Regions from separate parts of the Paenibacillus sp. FSL R5-0475 genome, predicted to be linked through region 3. Evidence: predicted binding sites of a transcription regulator. Region 3 holds the regulator's gene; each other region holds the start of a gene.
The links. The regulator Rex, encoded in region 3, represses fermentation and respiration genes when NADH is low (regulators of the CRP and FNR family bind a similar motif). The targets are predictions, from matches to a motif close to TTGTGAAATATTTCACAA.
Positions count from the first base shown of each region.

Region 1: MKX41_RS14285 (polymer-forming cytoskeletal protein) is a predicted target of Rex. The motif match lies at 1,896-1,913, and genes of this name have one in related genera.
Region 2: MKX41_RS26730 (flavocytochrome c) is a predicted target of Rex. The motif match lies at 3,689-3,706, and genes of this name have one in related genera.

Region 1 covers NZ_JBBORK010000001.1:3,185,018-3,191,092, forward strand. Annotated here, with positions in the region: gene MKX41_RS14270 (LysR family transcriptional regulator) at 1-64, opposite strand, end outside; gene MKX41_RS14275 (histidine phosphatase family protein) at 220-837, shown strand; gene MKX41_RS14280 (hypothetical protein) at 902-1,147, opposite strand; gene MKX41_RS14285 (polymer-forming cytoskeletal protein) at 1,286-1,837, opposite strand; gene MKX41_RS14290 (LacI family DNA-binding transcriptional regulator) at 2,149-3,060, shown strand; gene MKX41_RS14295 (MFS transporter) at 3,110-4,375, shown strand; gene MKX41_RS14300 (hypothetical protein) at 4,399-5,151, opposite strand; gene MKX41_RS14305 (GNAT family N-acetyltransferase) at 5,148-5,636, opposite strand; gene MKX41_RS14310 (aminoglycoside phosphotransferase family protein) at 5,651-6,075, opposite strand, start outside.
Region 2 covers NZ_JBBORK010000001.1:5,964,790-5,970,864, reverse strand. Annotated here, with positions in the region: gene MKX41_RS26745 (thiamine-binding protein) at 98-391, shown strand; gene MKX41_RS26740 (ABC transporter permease) at 388-1,149, shown strand; gene MKX41_RS26735 (ABC transporter ATP-binding protein) at 1,166-2,008, shown strand; gene MKX41_RS26730 (flavocytochrome c) at 2,123-3,673, opposite strand; gene MKX41_RS26725 (WecB/TagA/CpsF family glycosyltransferase) at 3,877-4,626, opposite strand; gene MKX41_RS26720 (nucleotidyltransferase domain-containing protein) at 4,705-5,586, opposite strand; gene MKX41_RS26715 (YncE family protein) at 5,772-6,075, shown strand, end outside.
Region 3 covers NZ_JBBORK010000001.1:3,356,459-3,362,533, reverse strand. Annotated here, with positions in the region: gene dinG (ATP-dependent DNA helicase DinG) at 1-2,674, shown strand, start outside; gene MKX41_RS15050 (redox-sensing transcriptional repressor Rex) at 2,806-3,459, shown strand; gene MKX41_RS15045 (amidohydrolase) at 3,446-4,747, shown strand; gene MKX41_RS15040 (cell wall elongation regulator TseB-like domain-containing protein) at 4,917-5,435, shown strand; gene MKX41_RS15035 (hypothetical protein) at 5,844-6,075, shown strand, end outside.

The DNA of each region.
Region 1 (6,075 bases), 170 kb from region 3:
AGGCTTTGGTCACACTCCCTGTTATCGCAACATAATAAAACAATTTTAATACATGATAGTTCATCCTGATTTCTTCCTAACTATATAAAATATAATCATATTTAACGGACCTTCGGCTTTCTTATTATAACTATACATTATGAATATTAACTATTATATATTGTTTATTTATAATTATTTATCTTATACTTACAACTATTCAAAAGGGAGGTTTCGTTAATGAAAGAGACAGTATTATTTCTAACCCGTCACGGGCAGACCGAATGGAATTTGCAGAAAAGAATGCAAGGACATCAAAATTCAGCGTTAACAGCCTTGGGTGAACAGCAAGCGGAATGGTTGAGAGAACGTTTGGAAGGTGAGAATTTAGGAGCCATTTATTCTAGTACTAGTCCAAGAGCATTGCATACTGCGCAGATTTTACGAGGAAATCGGAGTTTACCGATTCAACAGCAAGCTTCATTAATGGAAATTAACATGGGCATTTGGGAAGGAATGAACACAGATCAGATTGAACAAGAATATCCATTACAGTACACCCATTTTTTCACCAGACCTGATCTTTTTATTCCTCTAGCCCCAGGTGAGACCTATAGTCAGCTTGAACAAAGAGTAACGCCAACTATGGAGCGTATCATTAACGATAATGAAGGACATGAGGTACTTATTGTCACGCATCGGATGACCCTGAAAGTCATTATGGCTCATTTTCTCAATAAATCATTGCAGGAATTAGGGGAACTACCGGATATTCTCTCTACAGCATTGTGTAAAGTAACCCTAACTGACAACAATACAACTATCGATCTGTACGGCGATACTTCACATTATCAATGAATCCTTCTCAAAAATAAAAAAGGAAACTCCGATTTAAATGGGGTTCCCTTTTTAGACTTCAATTTTAAATTTCCACACTTTTGATTGTAAAGCTGCGAACCTTCATCCATTTTCCTGAAATAAATTCGTCAATTGTTTTCGTCTTCGGTCTAACACAAAAACGATGCTTGCTCCCTTTATCAAAACCAACTGCTTCAAAAATCAGGCCGTCACCTATTTGCTCCTTAAAGAACACTTGCTTAAGTCCCAATCTATTTAACATTTCAAGCTTTACACTTTCGATATATGTGCGTGAATACTCCTTAGACATATGTGTTCCTCCTAGTAGTGGTAGTAATATTATAAGTTCAATATTAAGAAAATCAACCGAAGATCACATAATCACAAAAAGAAAAAAGCCAACCCATAGTCTATGGATTGGCTTCTACTATATAAGTTGATTACGAAATTATTTAACTTCTGTTGTTCCAGTCACTTTTCCATCAATAACAGCTGATGTTTTCAGATCTTCGCTTGCGAAATAGAGGTTACCATCAATAGTGGCGGTTTCAGGCAGAGTAAAGCCTTTCGCTTCTACATAAACATCGCCTTTAATCGTTCCGCCTTCAACTTTCAAATTCTCACTTTGTACTGTAAACTTTGGTACGGTTAGTGTATAAGTAGCAGTGATCTTGTGATCAGCATCTTGCGAATAAAGGGCAATCTTACGGTAGATGTCGCCATCTGCGGCTCCTTTATTACGGAATTCTCCAGCTACAACAACCTCATCAGGAATCGTTACATCATTTAGAATCGCAACAATCCAGTTTCCATCTTTGCTAACAGCCTTAGTAAATGCATCTGCTTGATTCACAATCGAAGCTGTAGTGACAGCATCTGTCTGCTCAGCAGCCGGAGCTGAAGTTGCCGCCGAATTGTTTGCTTTATCCTCATTTGCTCCACAACCTGCCAATACTGCTACCGAAACCCCAGCCACTAAAATCATTTTAAATAGTCTCATTTTCGATTCCCCCTAATTTTGATTATGAATTAATTATATATTAAAATTCTTAATAATTAAGTGAATAATTTCACAAATTTGTGTCAGTATCTAAAGCGGTTTCACAGCGTTCTCTCTTCCCGATTAAGATTTGTTCCCATGAGTCACGCCTCTTCTCGCTGACTGATTTAGGTTCTTACATCTATTTACCCAAATTATAAAAATGAACACAAGCATCATTTGCTTCTTGGTATAAAGTCAATCGTTGACTCTTTTCAAGTGTTAATGATAATATTTGGAAATAAATATCTCAGCAAGGGAGAAGTTTACTGGTGAAAAAGACTACAATGAAAGACATCGCGCTACAAGCTAATGTCTCCGTTGCGACTGTAAGCTATGTTCTGAACCGCGTCGATAACCAAACCATTCCTGAGAAGACCCGCAATCAAATTCTGTCACTTGCCGAAGAACTTCATTACATTCCTAATCTAGCAGCCCGTTCACTTGCCAATAAAAAAACGGGATTAGTAGGGATACTTGTCAATCATTCTGCTTATATGCCACCTTGGAAACTCTATGACCAGTTCACCTTTATCCGTGCTTTGGAACAGCGTTTAACGGATGCCGGATATCATACGCTGTTATATTCTCTTGGTACTGACCATCCTTCTCTGAATATCATCGTCGAAAGAAAGCTCGAAGCCGTCTTTCTGATCGATGTACACGATGAATCCTTCTATTCGATTTCCAAACATTTTGTAGAAGGCATCCCTTTGATTTTGATCGACAGCATGATTGAAGATAAGCTGTTTAAGCAAGTTCTTTACAATTATCGTTCAGCTCTACAAAAGGTAATGCCGGAGGATCTTTCACAGGTTTGTTTAATTATGGAGAGCTTCAATAACTCCCTACTCACTAGCTTTATCCAAGACAATCTTCCTTTACCTGAGAAAGCAATATTCAAAGTTCAAAATATGGAGGAATTGAATACAATCTTATCGGAGGGGATTTACAAAGAGGCCATAGTTATTAATGATTTTATCGGAAGTTGTGTTGAAAAATCCGGGGTATTCGCACGTCTTTCTGTTCTATGTACCTGTAATTGCCCAGAAATGCTTGGAGAAGACGTTCAGAAATTCATATTCACTGGGGATAAATCAGCCACTGCTTTTGAACTAATGCAGGAGTTGTTACATCGTCCTGACTACTCCAAACAAGAGAATAATCGTTATTTTGTTGATTAATTTTTTTTCGATATTCACTTAAGCGTTTAAGTCGAGAGGAGAGTTTCCCATGACAGATCCTGTATTAGCAAAACATGCATCCACCACCGCTCAATTCTATCCAACCCTTTGGGGAAACCGGAGATTTATGCTGCTACTCAGCTCCTATTCCATTTCTTTGTTTGGAAATACCTTTCACAGCATTGCTTTAAGTTTATGGGTACTTCAGACGACCGGAAGCGCTAAAATGATTGCCATTATTACCATAATCAATCTATTGCTCAGTTCTTTACTCGGATCGATAGGAGGCACACTCGCAGACAGGATCAATCGCAGAACCATTATGTTAATCACTGATTTGATAAGCTGCGGTCTAGCAGTTACGCTTGCTCTGGCCATTTCCATGTCTTCTACATCATTCATTATCGTGGCTATATTAACGGGACTTACGACAGTCTCAGCATTATTCCAATCTCCTGCGTATCAAGCTTCTATTACTACTGTTGTTGGTAAAGAACATGTACAAAAAGCGGTCGGGATTCTGAACTTGTCGGAGAACATCTGTAGGACGATTGGGTATTCGGCTGGAGGTATTTTTGTAGCAAGTTTTGGAGCGGCAGATGCCATTTTATTTGATGGAGCTACATTTTTCGTTTCCTTTCTACTAGTTCTTGTTGTCCGCTCCCTTCCACTCCCAAACCGAGTGAATACCGGACCTAAAGAAGAAAGAAAATTCACACAGGATCTTGCGGATGGCGTTCGTTATATTTGGAGATACCCCTTCGCCCGAGCAATAATCATCATGCTCCCCACGCTCACTTTGTTCTTTATGCCTTCACTGATGCTAACGCAAGTTATGGCCGTCAAAGTATGGAATTCTAGTCCCTTTCAGTTTGGACTCATGGAAGCCTGTATTCCACTAGGTTATATGATTGGTTCCAGCATGATCTTGTTTCTCAGCTCCAAATTAAAGAATCGCGGCTTCTTTATCATGACTGGACTGCTATGTCTGGGTCCCCTGTACCTCCTGTTATCGTTCGTCACTACTGCTGCCTTAGCTATTCCCATCATTCTTCTTATTGGCTTTATGTTCTCATTCTGTACATTGCTGATAAATACCATCCTCAGGCTGGAAGTTTCGGAGGATATACAAGGTAGAGTCTTCGGTGTACTTGGGTCCATTATGAGTGTAGCACCCTCACTTGGTCTTACAGCCGTTTCATTCCTGTCCGATCACTTCAGTCCAGCCCCTGTCATGGGTTCCATCGGAGTCCTGCTACTACTATTTGCTTTATTAACCTTGACCAAGTTAAAGGTGATTCGAAATTATAAGTAATTTTAGAACATATCTTATGACCGTTATCGCCCGTTTTTCCTAATAACGCGCCTATTATGAAGCTCGATCAGTAATTGAACAACTATAATGATCAATAGAAAGATTCCCACGACACCTGTTAAAAATGGATAAATTAGAGGGAAAAATACACTTGGATAACTTTTAGTAATATCCGAATAGTAGCCCATACCCATAAGTGATGTACCAGAGAACTCGATAAGCTTCACCCCTAGATGATTGTCACTTCTTTGAGCATAACTCAGCACCTTTTCTTCTATACTGCCATCATGTGAGATCGTGATTATTTTCCATTTTCTCTTTTCCATCGGCTGACTATCATCTGTAAGTCTTTGGACTATATTAATTTCTTTCTCGCCAGTCTTTCGATCCGTAACAGTGAGAATATCTATCCATGAGAAATATCTGCTTCCTCGTTCCCGATTAGACAGCCATATTTCATCAGGAGTTGAGATTTTTTGACCATTTAACAAAAACTGAACTTTCACAATATCTCCAGGCGGGACACTCTCCTCTTCATCCCAAAGGGTCAATTCTGCTTTCCTGCCTGTATTTTCTTCTTGGATCTTAATTTGCTTATCATCAACCGTTAGTTCTTGAACGTTTAACGTGTTATACCCTTTCTCAGCATGGTTGATCTCATAACGCTGATTGATTTGATCTGAAATCATATACTCACGGATATAGTTGAACAATGGGCTGAAAGAAATCGATAGCAAGAAAAATGAAATCACCGATAAATAAATTATTTTTTTCATAATGAATCCTTGTGAGCGATCTTCAGCTTGAAATTTTGTCTTGAGCCACCTTCGAGGCCATTTGGAACCCCATCCTGCAAAGGAAAGAAACCAAACTTCTGATAAAATCTTCTAGCAGGTTGGCCCTCTGGATGATCCTCACCAAAAGTAGTAACGAATATCTCTGCTGGGGTTTCGATACTTTCGATAATATAGTTAAGAAGTACTGTCGCTACACCCTTATTTCTCTCTATTGCTGAAACAGATAACCACCCAATCTTGTAATTAGGGGTATTGGATGAAGAGAATAACACAGCTCCAAGTAATCTTGAACCTGGCGAACCATTGTTTTCTCGTACACAAAAAGCGCTTTGTCGCCTGATATTTTTTTCTAACGCTAAAGTGAAATTCGGATCATCTACCATCGGCCCAAAAAGGGACTCCACCTCTGCCGCCAGCTCCAGCCATCCTCTTATATCCTCCATAGTAGCTTTTACTACATTCATATATAAGTTCTCCTTTAGTAGTCTTGGTTACACCATTCGATACACTGAGGAATAAAGTTATCATAGTCATTTAAAGCAGTGATTGTATTTATTACTTCACGGGTTCCAAGTTCTCGCTCTGTATCATCCGTACTCTCTATTCCAAGTGACCGTCTGATATTATAAGCTAACCATTCTAGCTTCCCATGAAAACCATAGTTGAGCACATCGGACCAGTTAGCATAAATCTCGCCGCCATGATCGCGGTATGCATTAATAAGCGTGCAGAAAGCATCTTTGCTTACACTTCCCGATTCAAAGCCTGACCAATAAAGGGCTACATCTATTAACTCTTGGGTTGGATGGATAGGTCCTGCTGCTTCCCAGTCAATAATAATGGGTATCTGATGCTCATCCCATAGTACATTTTTTTGATCTAAATCCCGATGGCTGATCACCA
Region 2 (6,075 bases), 2.6 Mb from region 3:
CGTTCAAGATTTGACGCCGAATCTGCTTCCTGAAAACACTTCGTTATCAAAGTTGGCTTTTTGAACTTACCTATACAATTTGAGAGGATTGATTATTGTGGCTAACACATTGCTAAGCATTCAAGTAATTCCTAAGACTCCAAACAATGAGGACTCCATCCCATACGTAGATAAAGCGATTGAAGTTATTCAAAAATCCGGCGTTAAACATCAGGTGAATCCACTGGAAACTACTATGGAAGGTGAACTGAGCGAGCTCCTGGAGGTTGTACGTCAAATGCAGGAGGCGCTGATCGAAGCAGGTAGTCCAAGCGTGATCTCCCAAATCAAAATCGCTCATAACCCTAACGGAATCAGCATGGATAAATTGACGGAGAAATATCGGCCGTGAGATCGACCTGGAAGCTAATATGGCCGCCCCTTGTGGCGGTCGTCTTCTTTTTAACCATATGGCAGTTATCTGTTTCTCTATTCCATATCGAATCCTGGATTCTGCCGAGTCCTGCTGATATTGCTCGCGAATCCACCAGTAATGCCTCAGGTCTCTGGGCTCATACGATGGCTACGCTCCGACTCACATTAATCGGTTTTCCTATTGGTACAGGTGTAGGCTTGATCGTCGCTCTACTTTTGCATCTTTTACCTTGGGCTAGACGGGCTTTTTATCCACTCATTATTCTGAGTCAAAATGTTCCCTCTATCGCACTCGGACCACTGCTTATCATCTGGTTTGGCTTCGGTCTTTTGCCCAAAATCGTGCTGATTACACTGGTATGCTTCTTCCCGGTAGCTGTCGCTGCAATGGGCGGCTTGTCTCAAAGTGATCAGGTCATGATGAATTATATGAAAATGGCTGGCGCAAGCAAGTGGCAAATCTTCACCAAGCTGGAGCTTCCGTCTTCTATCCCGGCACTATTTTCCGGTGTGAAAATATCTGCTACTTATGCGGTTATGGGAGCCGTGGTCGCTGAGTGGATTGGCGCGGATAAAGGGATTGGCTATTATATGCTCCTGCAAAAATCGGCTTACCGTACGGATCGGATGTTTGTCGCTATTGTTATTATTGTGCTCCTTAGTCTTGTGCTTTTTGCGATTATCGCCTTGCTCGAAAAATGGTTAGTTCGCTGGAAACCGCGCCGTAACTCATAGAAAGGAAGATGCCTGTATGTCTCAAGTGACGCAAATAGAGCAAAGAACAACTGAAAACATAAGCTCTCCTGAAGCTCATACTGCACCACCTGCTCTTGAAGTAAGCGGCATCTCCAAGTCCTTCACCCATCGTCGCCGCGAGACGAACGTGCTTAACAACGTCTCTCTTAAGGTAGAGCAGCAAGAGTTCGTTTCGATCGTCGGTCCTTCCGGCTGCGGAAAAAGCACCTTATTCCATATGATCGGCGGACTAGTGAAGCCCGATGCAGGAACGATCCGCATGAACGGTAGAGCCGTTACGGGTCAACGTGGTGAAATCAGTTATATGCCGCAGCAGCCTGCGCTTTTTCCTTGGCGAACGATTGAAGATAATGTACTTCTAGCCGGGGAAATTAAAGGCGCTCTGCAGGATGGAGCTCGTGAAGAAGCGCGCCAGTGGCTCGCCAAGGTTGGCTTGAATGGATTCGAACAGGCTTATCCGCATATGCTGTCTGGTGGGATGCAACAGCGTGCTGCTTTTCTCAGAGCATTGCTGGCTCCGCAGGAGTTGATGCTGCTCGATGAACCTTTCAGCGCATTGGATGCACTAACTCGCAGTGAAATGCAGCGCTGGCTGCTGGAGCTGTGGGAGGAGAATCGCCGCTCCGTGCTATTCATTACCCATAACATCGAAGAAGCGTTGCTGCTCTCGAATCGTATTTATGTATTCTCGGGTCGCCCCGGCTCCATCCTACATACTGTTGATGTGCCATTTCCACGGCCACGCCGCGATGAGATTACGGATTCCCCGGAATTCCTTAAACTCAAACGCCAGCTGTCACAGTGGATGCGAGAAGAACAAGCTAAAAGCGAGAAGTAGCTTTTTGAATAGAGGTCACTCCACTCACTTTAAACGAGAGATTAAACAAAGAACCGCCCGGGCTTCAATTAGCCCAAGCGGTTCTTTTGTTTTAACCAGAATAGCAGTTAAATCTTATTGTGCTTGTACAAACTCAGCAGATTTAATCCCTGCTTGACGGCCGAAAATAATGATTTCAGCTACAGAGTTACCACCGATCCGGTTTTGACCGTGCAATCCACCTGTAACTTCACCAGCCGCATACAGGCCAGGAATAGCAGCGCCGTCTTTATTTAATACTTCTGTGTTCGTATTGATCTTCACACCGCCCATGGTGTAATGAATCCCTGGGGCGATCTTAATAGCGTAGTAAGGACCCGCGGATAAATCATTGTCCATCCCTGTTGTTCTGCCGAATTCAGCATCGTTCTTGTTCTTTACCGCGCTGTTCCAAGTATCAAGTGTCGCTTTTAGCTTATCGGCTGGAACACCGATTTCTTTCGCCAATGCTTCGATGGTATCCGCTTGGATCACGAAGCCCATTTTGTCATATTGTTCAATTGCTTTCACGCGTGATTTGACGCCGGAATCAAAGACAAGCGTTGCCGCTTTTTCAGGAAGTGCATTGATCGCTTCGGTAACTTTATCACGTGTAGTCAATTCGTTTACGAACCGTGTGCCTTCGCTATTCACGAGGATAGAACCTTCGCCGCGTACAGCTTCCCCGATCAGATAAGATTTTTCTTGTTGAACTGTTGGGTGAACCTGGATTTGATCCATATCAACGGTGGTTCCGCCAAGTGCCTCAATCATCTTGATGCCGTCGCCGGTACTGCCGATTTGGTTAGTCGTTACGTATCCTTCCAGATCAGGTCTAACTTTTGATATCATATCCATGTTGGATCCAAAACCACCTGTTGTTACAACAACTGCCTTCGCTGTAATGGTTTTTTCATCAGCTTGGTTAAAGAGTACTTTGACACCGTTAGCCTTACCGTCTTTTTGAGTAATTTCTTTAACATCCGCGTTCACAAACAGTGGAATTTCTTTTTCTTGTACGTTTCTAACCAATCCTTTGACAAGGTATTGGCCTACCGCAGAGCCGTCTTCTGGACGGTGGGTGCGTTTTTCGCTCATGCCGCCTGTGATCGTAATATTGTTCAGCTTGATTCCGATCGAATCCAACCAATCGATTGCACTTGCGGAATTGTCAACGAAGAAACGAAGCATCTCTTTATCGTTCGTGTCATGGCCGCCCTTTAGTGTCTCTTCATAAAACTTATCATTGCTATCTTCAATGCTTTGCTCTTTTTGAAATTTCGTTTGGGAAGCGTTCATTCCTGAGGAGGATTTACTTGTATTCCCACCTGCAACCGGCATTTTTTCTAAAATAACAGGGTTCAAGCCTTTGGCCTTAGCTTCCAGTGCAGCAGACATTCCTGCACCACCAGCACCAACAATAACGATATCATAATTATCTTTTAATTGATCCAGTGGTGTGTAACTAGCTTCTGATGCACCTGATACGGCTTCAGCTTTATCATTTTTGGCCGTCTCATTTACCTTACTTTTGTTCTCGTTGCCATTACTATTACCTGCGCTGTTGCTATTACTGTTACCGCAGCCTGCGATTACGAGCATGACAGAGAGAATGAGAATGAGAGCAGTACTTGTTGTCTTCTTCATCTTTATAACGCCCCTTTGTGAATGTTTTCACATTAATGATAACGCAAAGATGCTGTTTTGGGAAGTTTTTTATGTAATTAGTTATGGTTACTGTTACATTTCCATGAATATTTTCATTTAAATTTTCATAAAAATTCTTAATTTCAATATTTCCTCAGCTTACTACTCAAAAAAAGCCACCCTTTCCAGAGCGGCCATCTGCCTTATTTCCTAATCATAGCTCGATACACGAATTTAGGAAGAACTGCTTGCCTGCGCCAGCGCGACTTTTGTCCTTTGGCCACAGGTGCGAATAAGAGTCGATGCAGCCACTCCAAATTGAGTTTCTTCCATATCGCAGGGGCTGGAGTCACTTTTCCCGCTATAACATCCAAGCTTCCCCCCACGCCAAACACAACCTTAACCTGAGAAAGCGCCTGTTTATGCTTATAAACCCACTTGTCAGAGTATGGAGCCCCCATCGCGACAATCAGGAAATCTGGCTGTGCGTGCTGAATCTCTGCCACAATGGCCGGTTCCTCTTCTTTAGCAAGAAAACCATTATGTCTTCCGGCAATTTTCACATTCGGATATAGCTCTGTAATCTTTTCGACCGCTTTACAGCTGGTATGCTCATCCGTGCCTAAGAAATAAAAGCTCCAGCCCAGCTTATTCCCTTGTGCGAGCAGCTCAAGAAGTAGTTCATACCCCGTAACTCGTTCAGCTATAGGGTCACCTTTTCTTCTCGATGCCAGCACAATGCCAATCCCATCAGGAGTAATCAAATCTGCCTCATGGAGTATGGTTCGAAGCAGCTCATCCGATTGGCTTGTTATCGTAATTTCCGGGTTCGCCGTAATCAAATGAAATAGCTTCGGTTCTCCGGATTGAATATGTTTTGTTAGATGAAGTGTTGTCTCGTTTAGTGTTAGTTTTGAAAAAGGAACGCCTAATATAGAGACTGTCCCAGCCATTTAATCACCTCTTACTGAAAAGTCCATTCCAGTATACCTTACCGTAATCAAGAAGGATAGTCAGCGTCATTACTCCGTTTATTCCTCCAAAAACTTCCACCACTCTATTAACCAAGGTTCATCGATCCCCCGCAGGCGGAATTCCTCCAAAAGTATCTTTCGAAATTGTTTTTCCATTTTGACAAAATTATTGTCCTCCTGGTACATGGGAGCAAAGGATTCATCCTCTCTAAGATAACTCCAAAAATCGCCTGCACACTCCAAAATCTTTCGACCTACGACCGTTTGCTGCGCTACGGGAACAAGCCATTTGTCATAGGGATACGGATAACCTTCAATAGTGATTGCACAGCGTAAAGCCTCTTTATAAAGGGAAACCGCTAAGAACAAGATGGGAAAGGCGTCGCCACGAACTACAGGATTATCTAGACTTCTGGCATAGCTTCTTAGCTGTATGTATGAATTCTTACGAAATTTCATTAGTACTTCAGGTTGGAGTGGAACATAGGAATGAAAAAGTGGCTTCAGATCCAGCAGATCGTAGTAAATATAGGACACTGATGCATTCCACAGCCATTCCATATCCCCGCTCATTAAAGCTTCTTTGATATCAGATATTTTATGGAGTGTATAATGCCCTGTCTTCCCACTCGGAAGCCTTAAATCCATAAAAAAACTACTGTGCTCCGGAATCAGCCCTGCTTCCTCGAACCGATGATTAATACTGTTGTAAGACTCATCCTCACAAATAATGATTATATCTACATCCGACTGCCCATCTACCACCCCGAGTGCGGTCGATCCATCTAGGATAATGCTTACCCTCTGACGATCTTCTTGCAATAACGGATGATTTAGGATCTCTTGCGTAATGAACTTTCCAATCTCCTCTAGTAATTCGCGATGAAGTAGCAACTTATCAGGTGTTAGTAAAATATCCGACAATACTGATTTCATCATCGTATCCATCAGCCTCCAATCGATCTCAATCCCCTTGTAAATATAGCGCTTACATTTAATCTGAAATGTGGATTTGGGAATATCATTCTATACTCTAGAGATACATCTTGCAACGATATATAGTACCCTTTTGCCCTTGCCCAAATATAATGAATCATCTAGTCATTTGAAGAGGGGGTTATATCATGGCGTTACCCACCATCATAACCACAGTTCCTACATCCGTACCTGTCGGAGATATTGAGGTAAATCCCATCACCAATCGGGTATACTTCGTAAATCCTAACACTACAGCCGGAACTGTTGGTGTATTAAGCACCCTGACCAATCGGATCATTGCAACCATACAAGTAGGTAGATTTCCGCTCAAGCTTGCCATCAACCCAAGAACAAACCGTGTGTACGTCACCAACTTCCGCGATGGAACGGTATCTGTAATTAGCGGACGGACAAACCGTGTAATCAAGACCCTCCAAGTAGGCAGGAACC
Region 3 (6,075 bases):
GGATGCACCTGAGCTGGATGAGATGATGATGGAGCTTGTCCCACTCTTGGATGATGTTGTGCTTGTAGGGCATAATGTCGCATTCGACTTCCATTTTTTGCAAAATGCTTTAGACCGATGTGGGTATTTACCATTTCAAGGGCGGATTTTAGATACGATTGATTTTCTGAAAATCTGCTTTCCTTCCCTCACATCCTATCAACTAGGATCAGTTAGTGCACATTTTGGAGTGACGCATGATCGTCCGCATCAGGCAGACAGTGATGCACTCGCAACTGCTCTTGTATTGCTGAAATGTCTGGAGGAGCTCTACGATTTGCCTCTGCTGACGATTCAGAGACTCTGTGAGCTGTTTACGGAAGAGGATAGTGATCTGGGTTGGTATTTTGATGGTCTGCTGCGTGAACGGGAAGCGGAGACGCTTCAGCCCGAAGGTGATCTGACTTTCTATCGTCAATTAGCGCTTGCTGTAGGAGACTGGAACGAATTAGCTCCACCTCGAGACGAGCATGCTGAGAATCCACTACACAATTTATCTTTTACAGATTATATGGATGAAGTAACGAAACGACTTAAAGAAACTTTGCCACAGTATGAAAGCCGAGAAGCTCAGGATATTATGATCAATGAGGTGATGACGGCACTTGCCGAAGACAAGCATCTATTGATCGAAGCAGGGACAGGAACCGGTAAATCCCTTGGTTATTTATTGCCTGCCATATACCAAAGCGTACGCACTAATGAAAAAGTCATGGTCAGCACTCATACTATTAATCTGCAGGATCAATTGCGTGAGCGTGATATTCCTTTGTTAACGCAGGTAGTTCCTTTTCCATTTAAAGCTGCAATTTTTAAGGGCAGAGGGCATTATTTGTGTCTTCGTAAGTTCGAACATAAAATTAATAAAAAAGACTTTATAAGTCCGAGGGAAGATGCGCTTACTGCGGCTCAGATGATCGTTTGGCTGACACAAAGTGAATCAGGAGATGACGAAGAGCTCAATCTAAGTGGACGTGGCGGAGATTTTTGGGAGACGGTAGCAAGCGATACCGATTCTTGTCTGGGTCGCTCGTGTCCTTGGTTCCGTAAGTGTTATTATCATCGGGCTAAGCATGAAGCTGGTATTGCAGACGTGGTCATTACGAACCACTCTAAGCTTTTCGCAGATGTTAAGGCTGGGCATCAACTACTTCCGGCTTATGAACATCTTGTAATAGATGAGGCCCATCATCTGGAGGACGTGGCTGGCAAGCATTTAGGCATGCATATGAAGCATTTCACGGTGGCACATACACTATCGCGTCTTTATAAGGATAGTCGAAATGGCCAACTTCCTACACTTCGCCAAATGCTTCAGTCATCAGGCAGTGAGGAAGCTTCTGAATGGAGCGGAGTAATCGATAGAATCTATCCGGATCTTCTTACCGTAAAAGAAACCTGGGATCTGCTTAGTGATAAACTATTCAGCCTCTTGCCGGAACGCAGCGATGCAGCGGCGGGAGAAGCCGGCCAGTTAGTCATGCGGCTACTTCCTACCCGTAAACCGAAAGATTGGGATGAATTGGTTGCTCTAGAGAATACTATGAATCTGACATTAAGCGAAATTATCCGTAAAGGTGATAAAATGCTTAATGAGATGCGAGATCAAGAAGGTCAATCTTCCTCAGATAGCCTAGTTACCGATATTAGCGGCTTATTTAAGGATTTAGCTTCTATACGTGAGCAAGTACGGTTTTTTATGGGATTAAATGATGAGAATGTAGTATATTGGCTGGAGGCGAATGGAAATTATCGCAGTAAATCGCTACAGCTGTATGCCGTTCCTGTTGATGTTAGTACTCAGCTTAAGGAGCTGTTTTTCGACAAGAAGAAAAGTATCGTACTAACTTCGGCGACACTCTCTGTCGATAAATCTTTCCAGTTTATGATTGATAATCTCGGACTTAATGAAGCTGCGGAAGAGGGGCGTCTGATGACATCACTCCTGCCTTCTCCCTTTAAGTATCGGGAGCAGGCGCTGTTAGTTATTCCGCGGGATTTCCCAAGTGTGAAGGGGAGTGTAGGCGATGCCCGATTTGTCGATACACTCGTACAGTCACTAGCAGAAGCAGCTATTACAACACGTGGGCGGATGCTTGTCCTGTTTACTTCTTACAAGATGCTACGCCAGGTTTACGATCCTCTGAAAGAGGCTCTAGCCTCACAAGAGATCACGGTGTTAGGTCAAGGCGTGGAGGGGGGCAGCCGTAGCAAGCTGATCCGCCGTTTTCAGGACAGTGCAGCTTCTGTACTGTTAGGAACAAGCAGCTTTTGGGAGGGTGTAGATATTCCAGGTGAAGCATTAACATGCTTGGCCATCGTGAGACTCCCATTTCAACCGCCAAACCACCCCCTAGCGGAAGCGAAGTCTGAGTTATTACAAGCCCAGAAAAAGAATCCGTTCATGAAGTTGTCTGTTCCTCAGGCGGTTATTCGCTTCAAGCAAGGATTTGGGAGGCTGGTACGGACAGCGCAAGATCGGGGTATTGTTATTGTGTATGACACAAGGGTGATCGAATCTCACTATGGGAAGTATTTCCTCTATTCGTTGCCTGGCCCGAAAATGGAGCATATGCTTACGGATCAAATGGTTCCTCGTATAGCGGAGTGGTTGGAAGACGGAGGCGTTTCTTGAAAAGAACGTCATCGATCTTATTAATCTCTCTACAAGGAAGGGCGGTATAAGAATACCGCTCTTCCTTGAGACGAGGTGCAGATATTTCGATAGGATTTGAACAGAATATCACTTAAATTAGGAGGTAAATTATGAAATCGGATAAAATATCAGAAGCCGTTGTTCGCAGACTTCCTGTGTACTTGCGTTTCTTGAATGATCTCCAGAAACGTGAAATATTAACCGTTTCCTCACAAGAACTAGGACAAAAACTTGATTTGAATCCTGCTCAAATTCGTAAAGATTTAGCTTATTTTGGAGACTTTGGTAGAAAAGGTATCGGGTATGACGTAACTTATCTTATTGAAAAAATCCGTCATATTCTGAAGCTGGATCAACAATTGAATGTGGCTTTAGTAGGTGCCGGTAACCTTGGACATGCATTATCTAATTACAATGCTTATCTGAAAGATACTATGAAGATTACCGCTATATTTGACTCCTATGCACCTAAGGTAGGGCGGAAAATCAACTCTCTTACCGTTCAGCCGATGGAGGAGCTTGGTCAGACGGTTCGTGAGCAAGGTATTCGAATTGGGATCATTACTGTGCCTGATTCAGAAGCGCAGAATGTAGCAGATATTCTCATTGAGTCTGGCATTGAGGCGATTTTGAATTTTGCACCAGTGATTCTAAAAACACCATCGAATATCCGGGTTCATGCTGCCGATTTTACAACGGATTTGCAAAGCCTTGCTTATTATTTGAAAGATGGAAAGGAAGAAACCGGAAATGAAGAGCAGTAAAACGATTATTAAGGGCGGGCGTTTTCTTATTCCGGGAACGGATGAGCCGGTTCTGAATGGATATATGACTATTGAAGATGATTTGATCACTTACATAGGAAAAGAAGAGCCTTTAATGGAAGATGATGTGCAAGTTGTTGATGGCAGTCGTCTGCTGTTTATGCCAGGTCTGGTAAACACACATGGCCATGCGGCAATGTCATTGCTTCGTGGTTATGGAGATGATTTGGCACTTCAGGTGTGGCTTCAAGAGAAGATGTGGCCGATGGAAGCGAAATTCACTGGAGAAGATGTATACTGGGGAACCTCCTTGTCGGTACTGGAAATGCTAAAAGGTGGTACTACAACCTTCTTGGATATGTATGATCATATGGATCGAGTAGCAGAGGTAGTCGAATTATCAGGCATTCGTTCTGTACTGATGAGAGGCGTAATCGGATTATGCCCAGAGGAAGTACAAAATCACAAGCTTGCGGAAGCGATTTCTTTTGCACGAAATTGGCATGGTAAGGCTGGCGGCAGAATTACGACGATGATCTCGCCACACGCCCCATATACTTGCCCACCGGACTTCTTTGTTAAGTTTGTACAAGCGGCACATGATTTGGATTTACCGATGCATACCCATATGTCCGAGACCAAACGCGAAGTGGAGCAGAATGTGGTGGATTACGGACTTCGGCCTGTAGCGCATTTAGAGAAGCTTGGAATGTTCACTCGTCCGTCTATTGTTGCTCATGGCGTTCATTTGAATGATGAAGAGATCGAGATACTGGCTCGTCATGATGTAGGCGTGTCTCATAACCCAGGAAGTAATCTGAAACTGGCTAGTGGAGTGGCTCGGGTTACGGATCTTCTAAAGGCTGGTGTGAAGGTGTCACTGGGTACAGATGGTGCGGCAAGCAATAATAACCTGGATATGTTTGAAGAGATGCGTCTTGCAGCCCTCATCCATAAAGGTGTAAGTGGTGATCCGACGGCTGTTCCAGCTCCGGAAGCGCTGCGTATAGCTACAGAGTATGGCGCAAAGTCTATCTTTTTAAATGATGTGGGTAGACTCGCTGTTGGCATGAAAGCGGACTTTATCGCGATTGATATAGACCAGCCGCATTTGCTACCACATACAGATCTGTTGTCTCATGCTGTATACTCTGCCAGTGCCAAGGATGTTGAGCATGTATGGGTGAATGGTAAACAGGTTGTAAAACACGGAGAATGTGTAACGCTAGATGAGGAAGCAATCCGTCGTAAGGCGCAAGAATCATTTGATGGACTGCTTAAACGGTAGTCTAAGATCATAACGAATAACTGAAAGGCTGTGACTTTCTGCGATTGCAAAGTTACAGCCTTTTGTGTTTCTGATCATTAGATCATTGAATTGGATATGAAACTTTGGATAAACACACAGGTGTGTTATATAATCAAAAAAGATATATTACTAGAAAGGGAGCTGTACCTTGAAGAAAAGGAAAAAATGGATCCTCCTGGGGTCAGTTCTGATTCTGCTCCTTCTGTTTGGACTTATCCAGTTCTATGCTTATATTATGAAAGATCAATGGAACGAGCGAGATATCGCTAAGGATGTCGCTAAAACCAGTGCTGGTCTGACAGAGGTAACCAAAGCGCAGAAATCCGTGTGGGATGAAAATGCGGTGTACTGGGTCTTAACAGGGAAGAATGAAGCCGGGACCGAGTTGATGGTTTGGGTACGTTTTACTGTAGACGGGAAGTTTGCTGAAGGAACCGACGCAGTATATGCTGAAGAACTAAGTAAAGGGACCTCTGAAGCGAAAATGCGTAGCCTTATAAAAGCCGATCTTCCGGACATCAGCATTGAGCGGTTGTTGCCAGGAGTATATAACGGGGAGTATGCTTGGCAGCTTTTTTATAAACAAAGCGGTCGATATTATTATCAATTTTATCGGTTCTCGGATGGGGCTCGAATGGGTGAAGGTTACAGTTTACCTAGCCGCTAAATTAAACAAAGGCATTATAAGAGAAACAAGCGGACCATTTATGGTTCGCTTGTTTTTTAAAATGACATATTATTTGATATACTATTAGTACACGAATTGTGATATACTATAAGAGTGGATTTATATATTGGGATTTAAAGATTCATACGAAAAAAGGTCTGTTATTTTAAGAGTAACAGCCCTTTTTTTGTCGAATTAAATCAATAAATTAAATAAAATGGAAAGAATTAAAAAATAAAATTTTAAATATCTTCACATTTTTTTTCAATATAGTATATACACCTGTGATATACTACTGTTTGTAATTAGAACAGTGTTAGTAGAACGTCAGGCTCTGGTGAGCTCTTAGCAGCTATGACTTTGGATCATTCTGTTTACATTTTTTCATCTTTGAGAGGAGGACGTTTCTTGAAATTACGTCTTGTACCTGTACTGATAACGTCTCTACTGTCGGCTATGCTATTATTCGGAGGATTCTTTTTATATCGTCAGTTTGCTTTACAGGAACCGCTCCAAAAGATTGTAACCGGATTTGAGGGAGTAAATACTTCACATATTAGTATTAACCGCGATGAGGTCACTTTGAAACTTGATTTGCAGCCGGGCACGAATTTACGTGATCTAGTATCGTATGTATCCA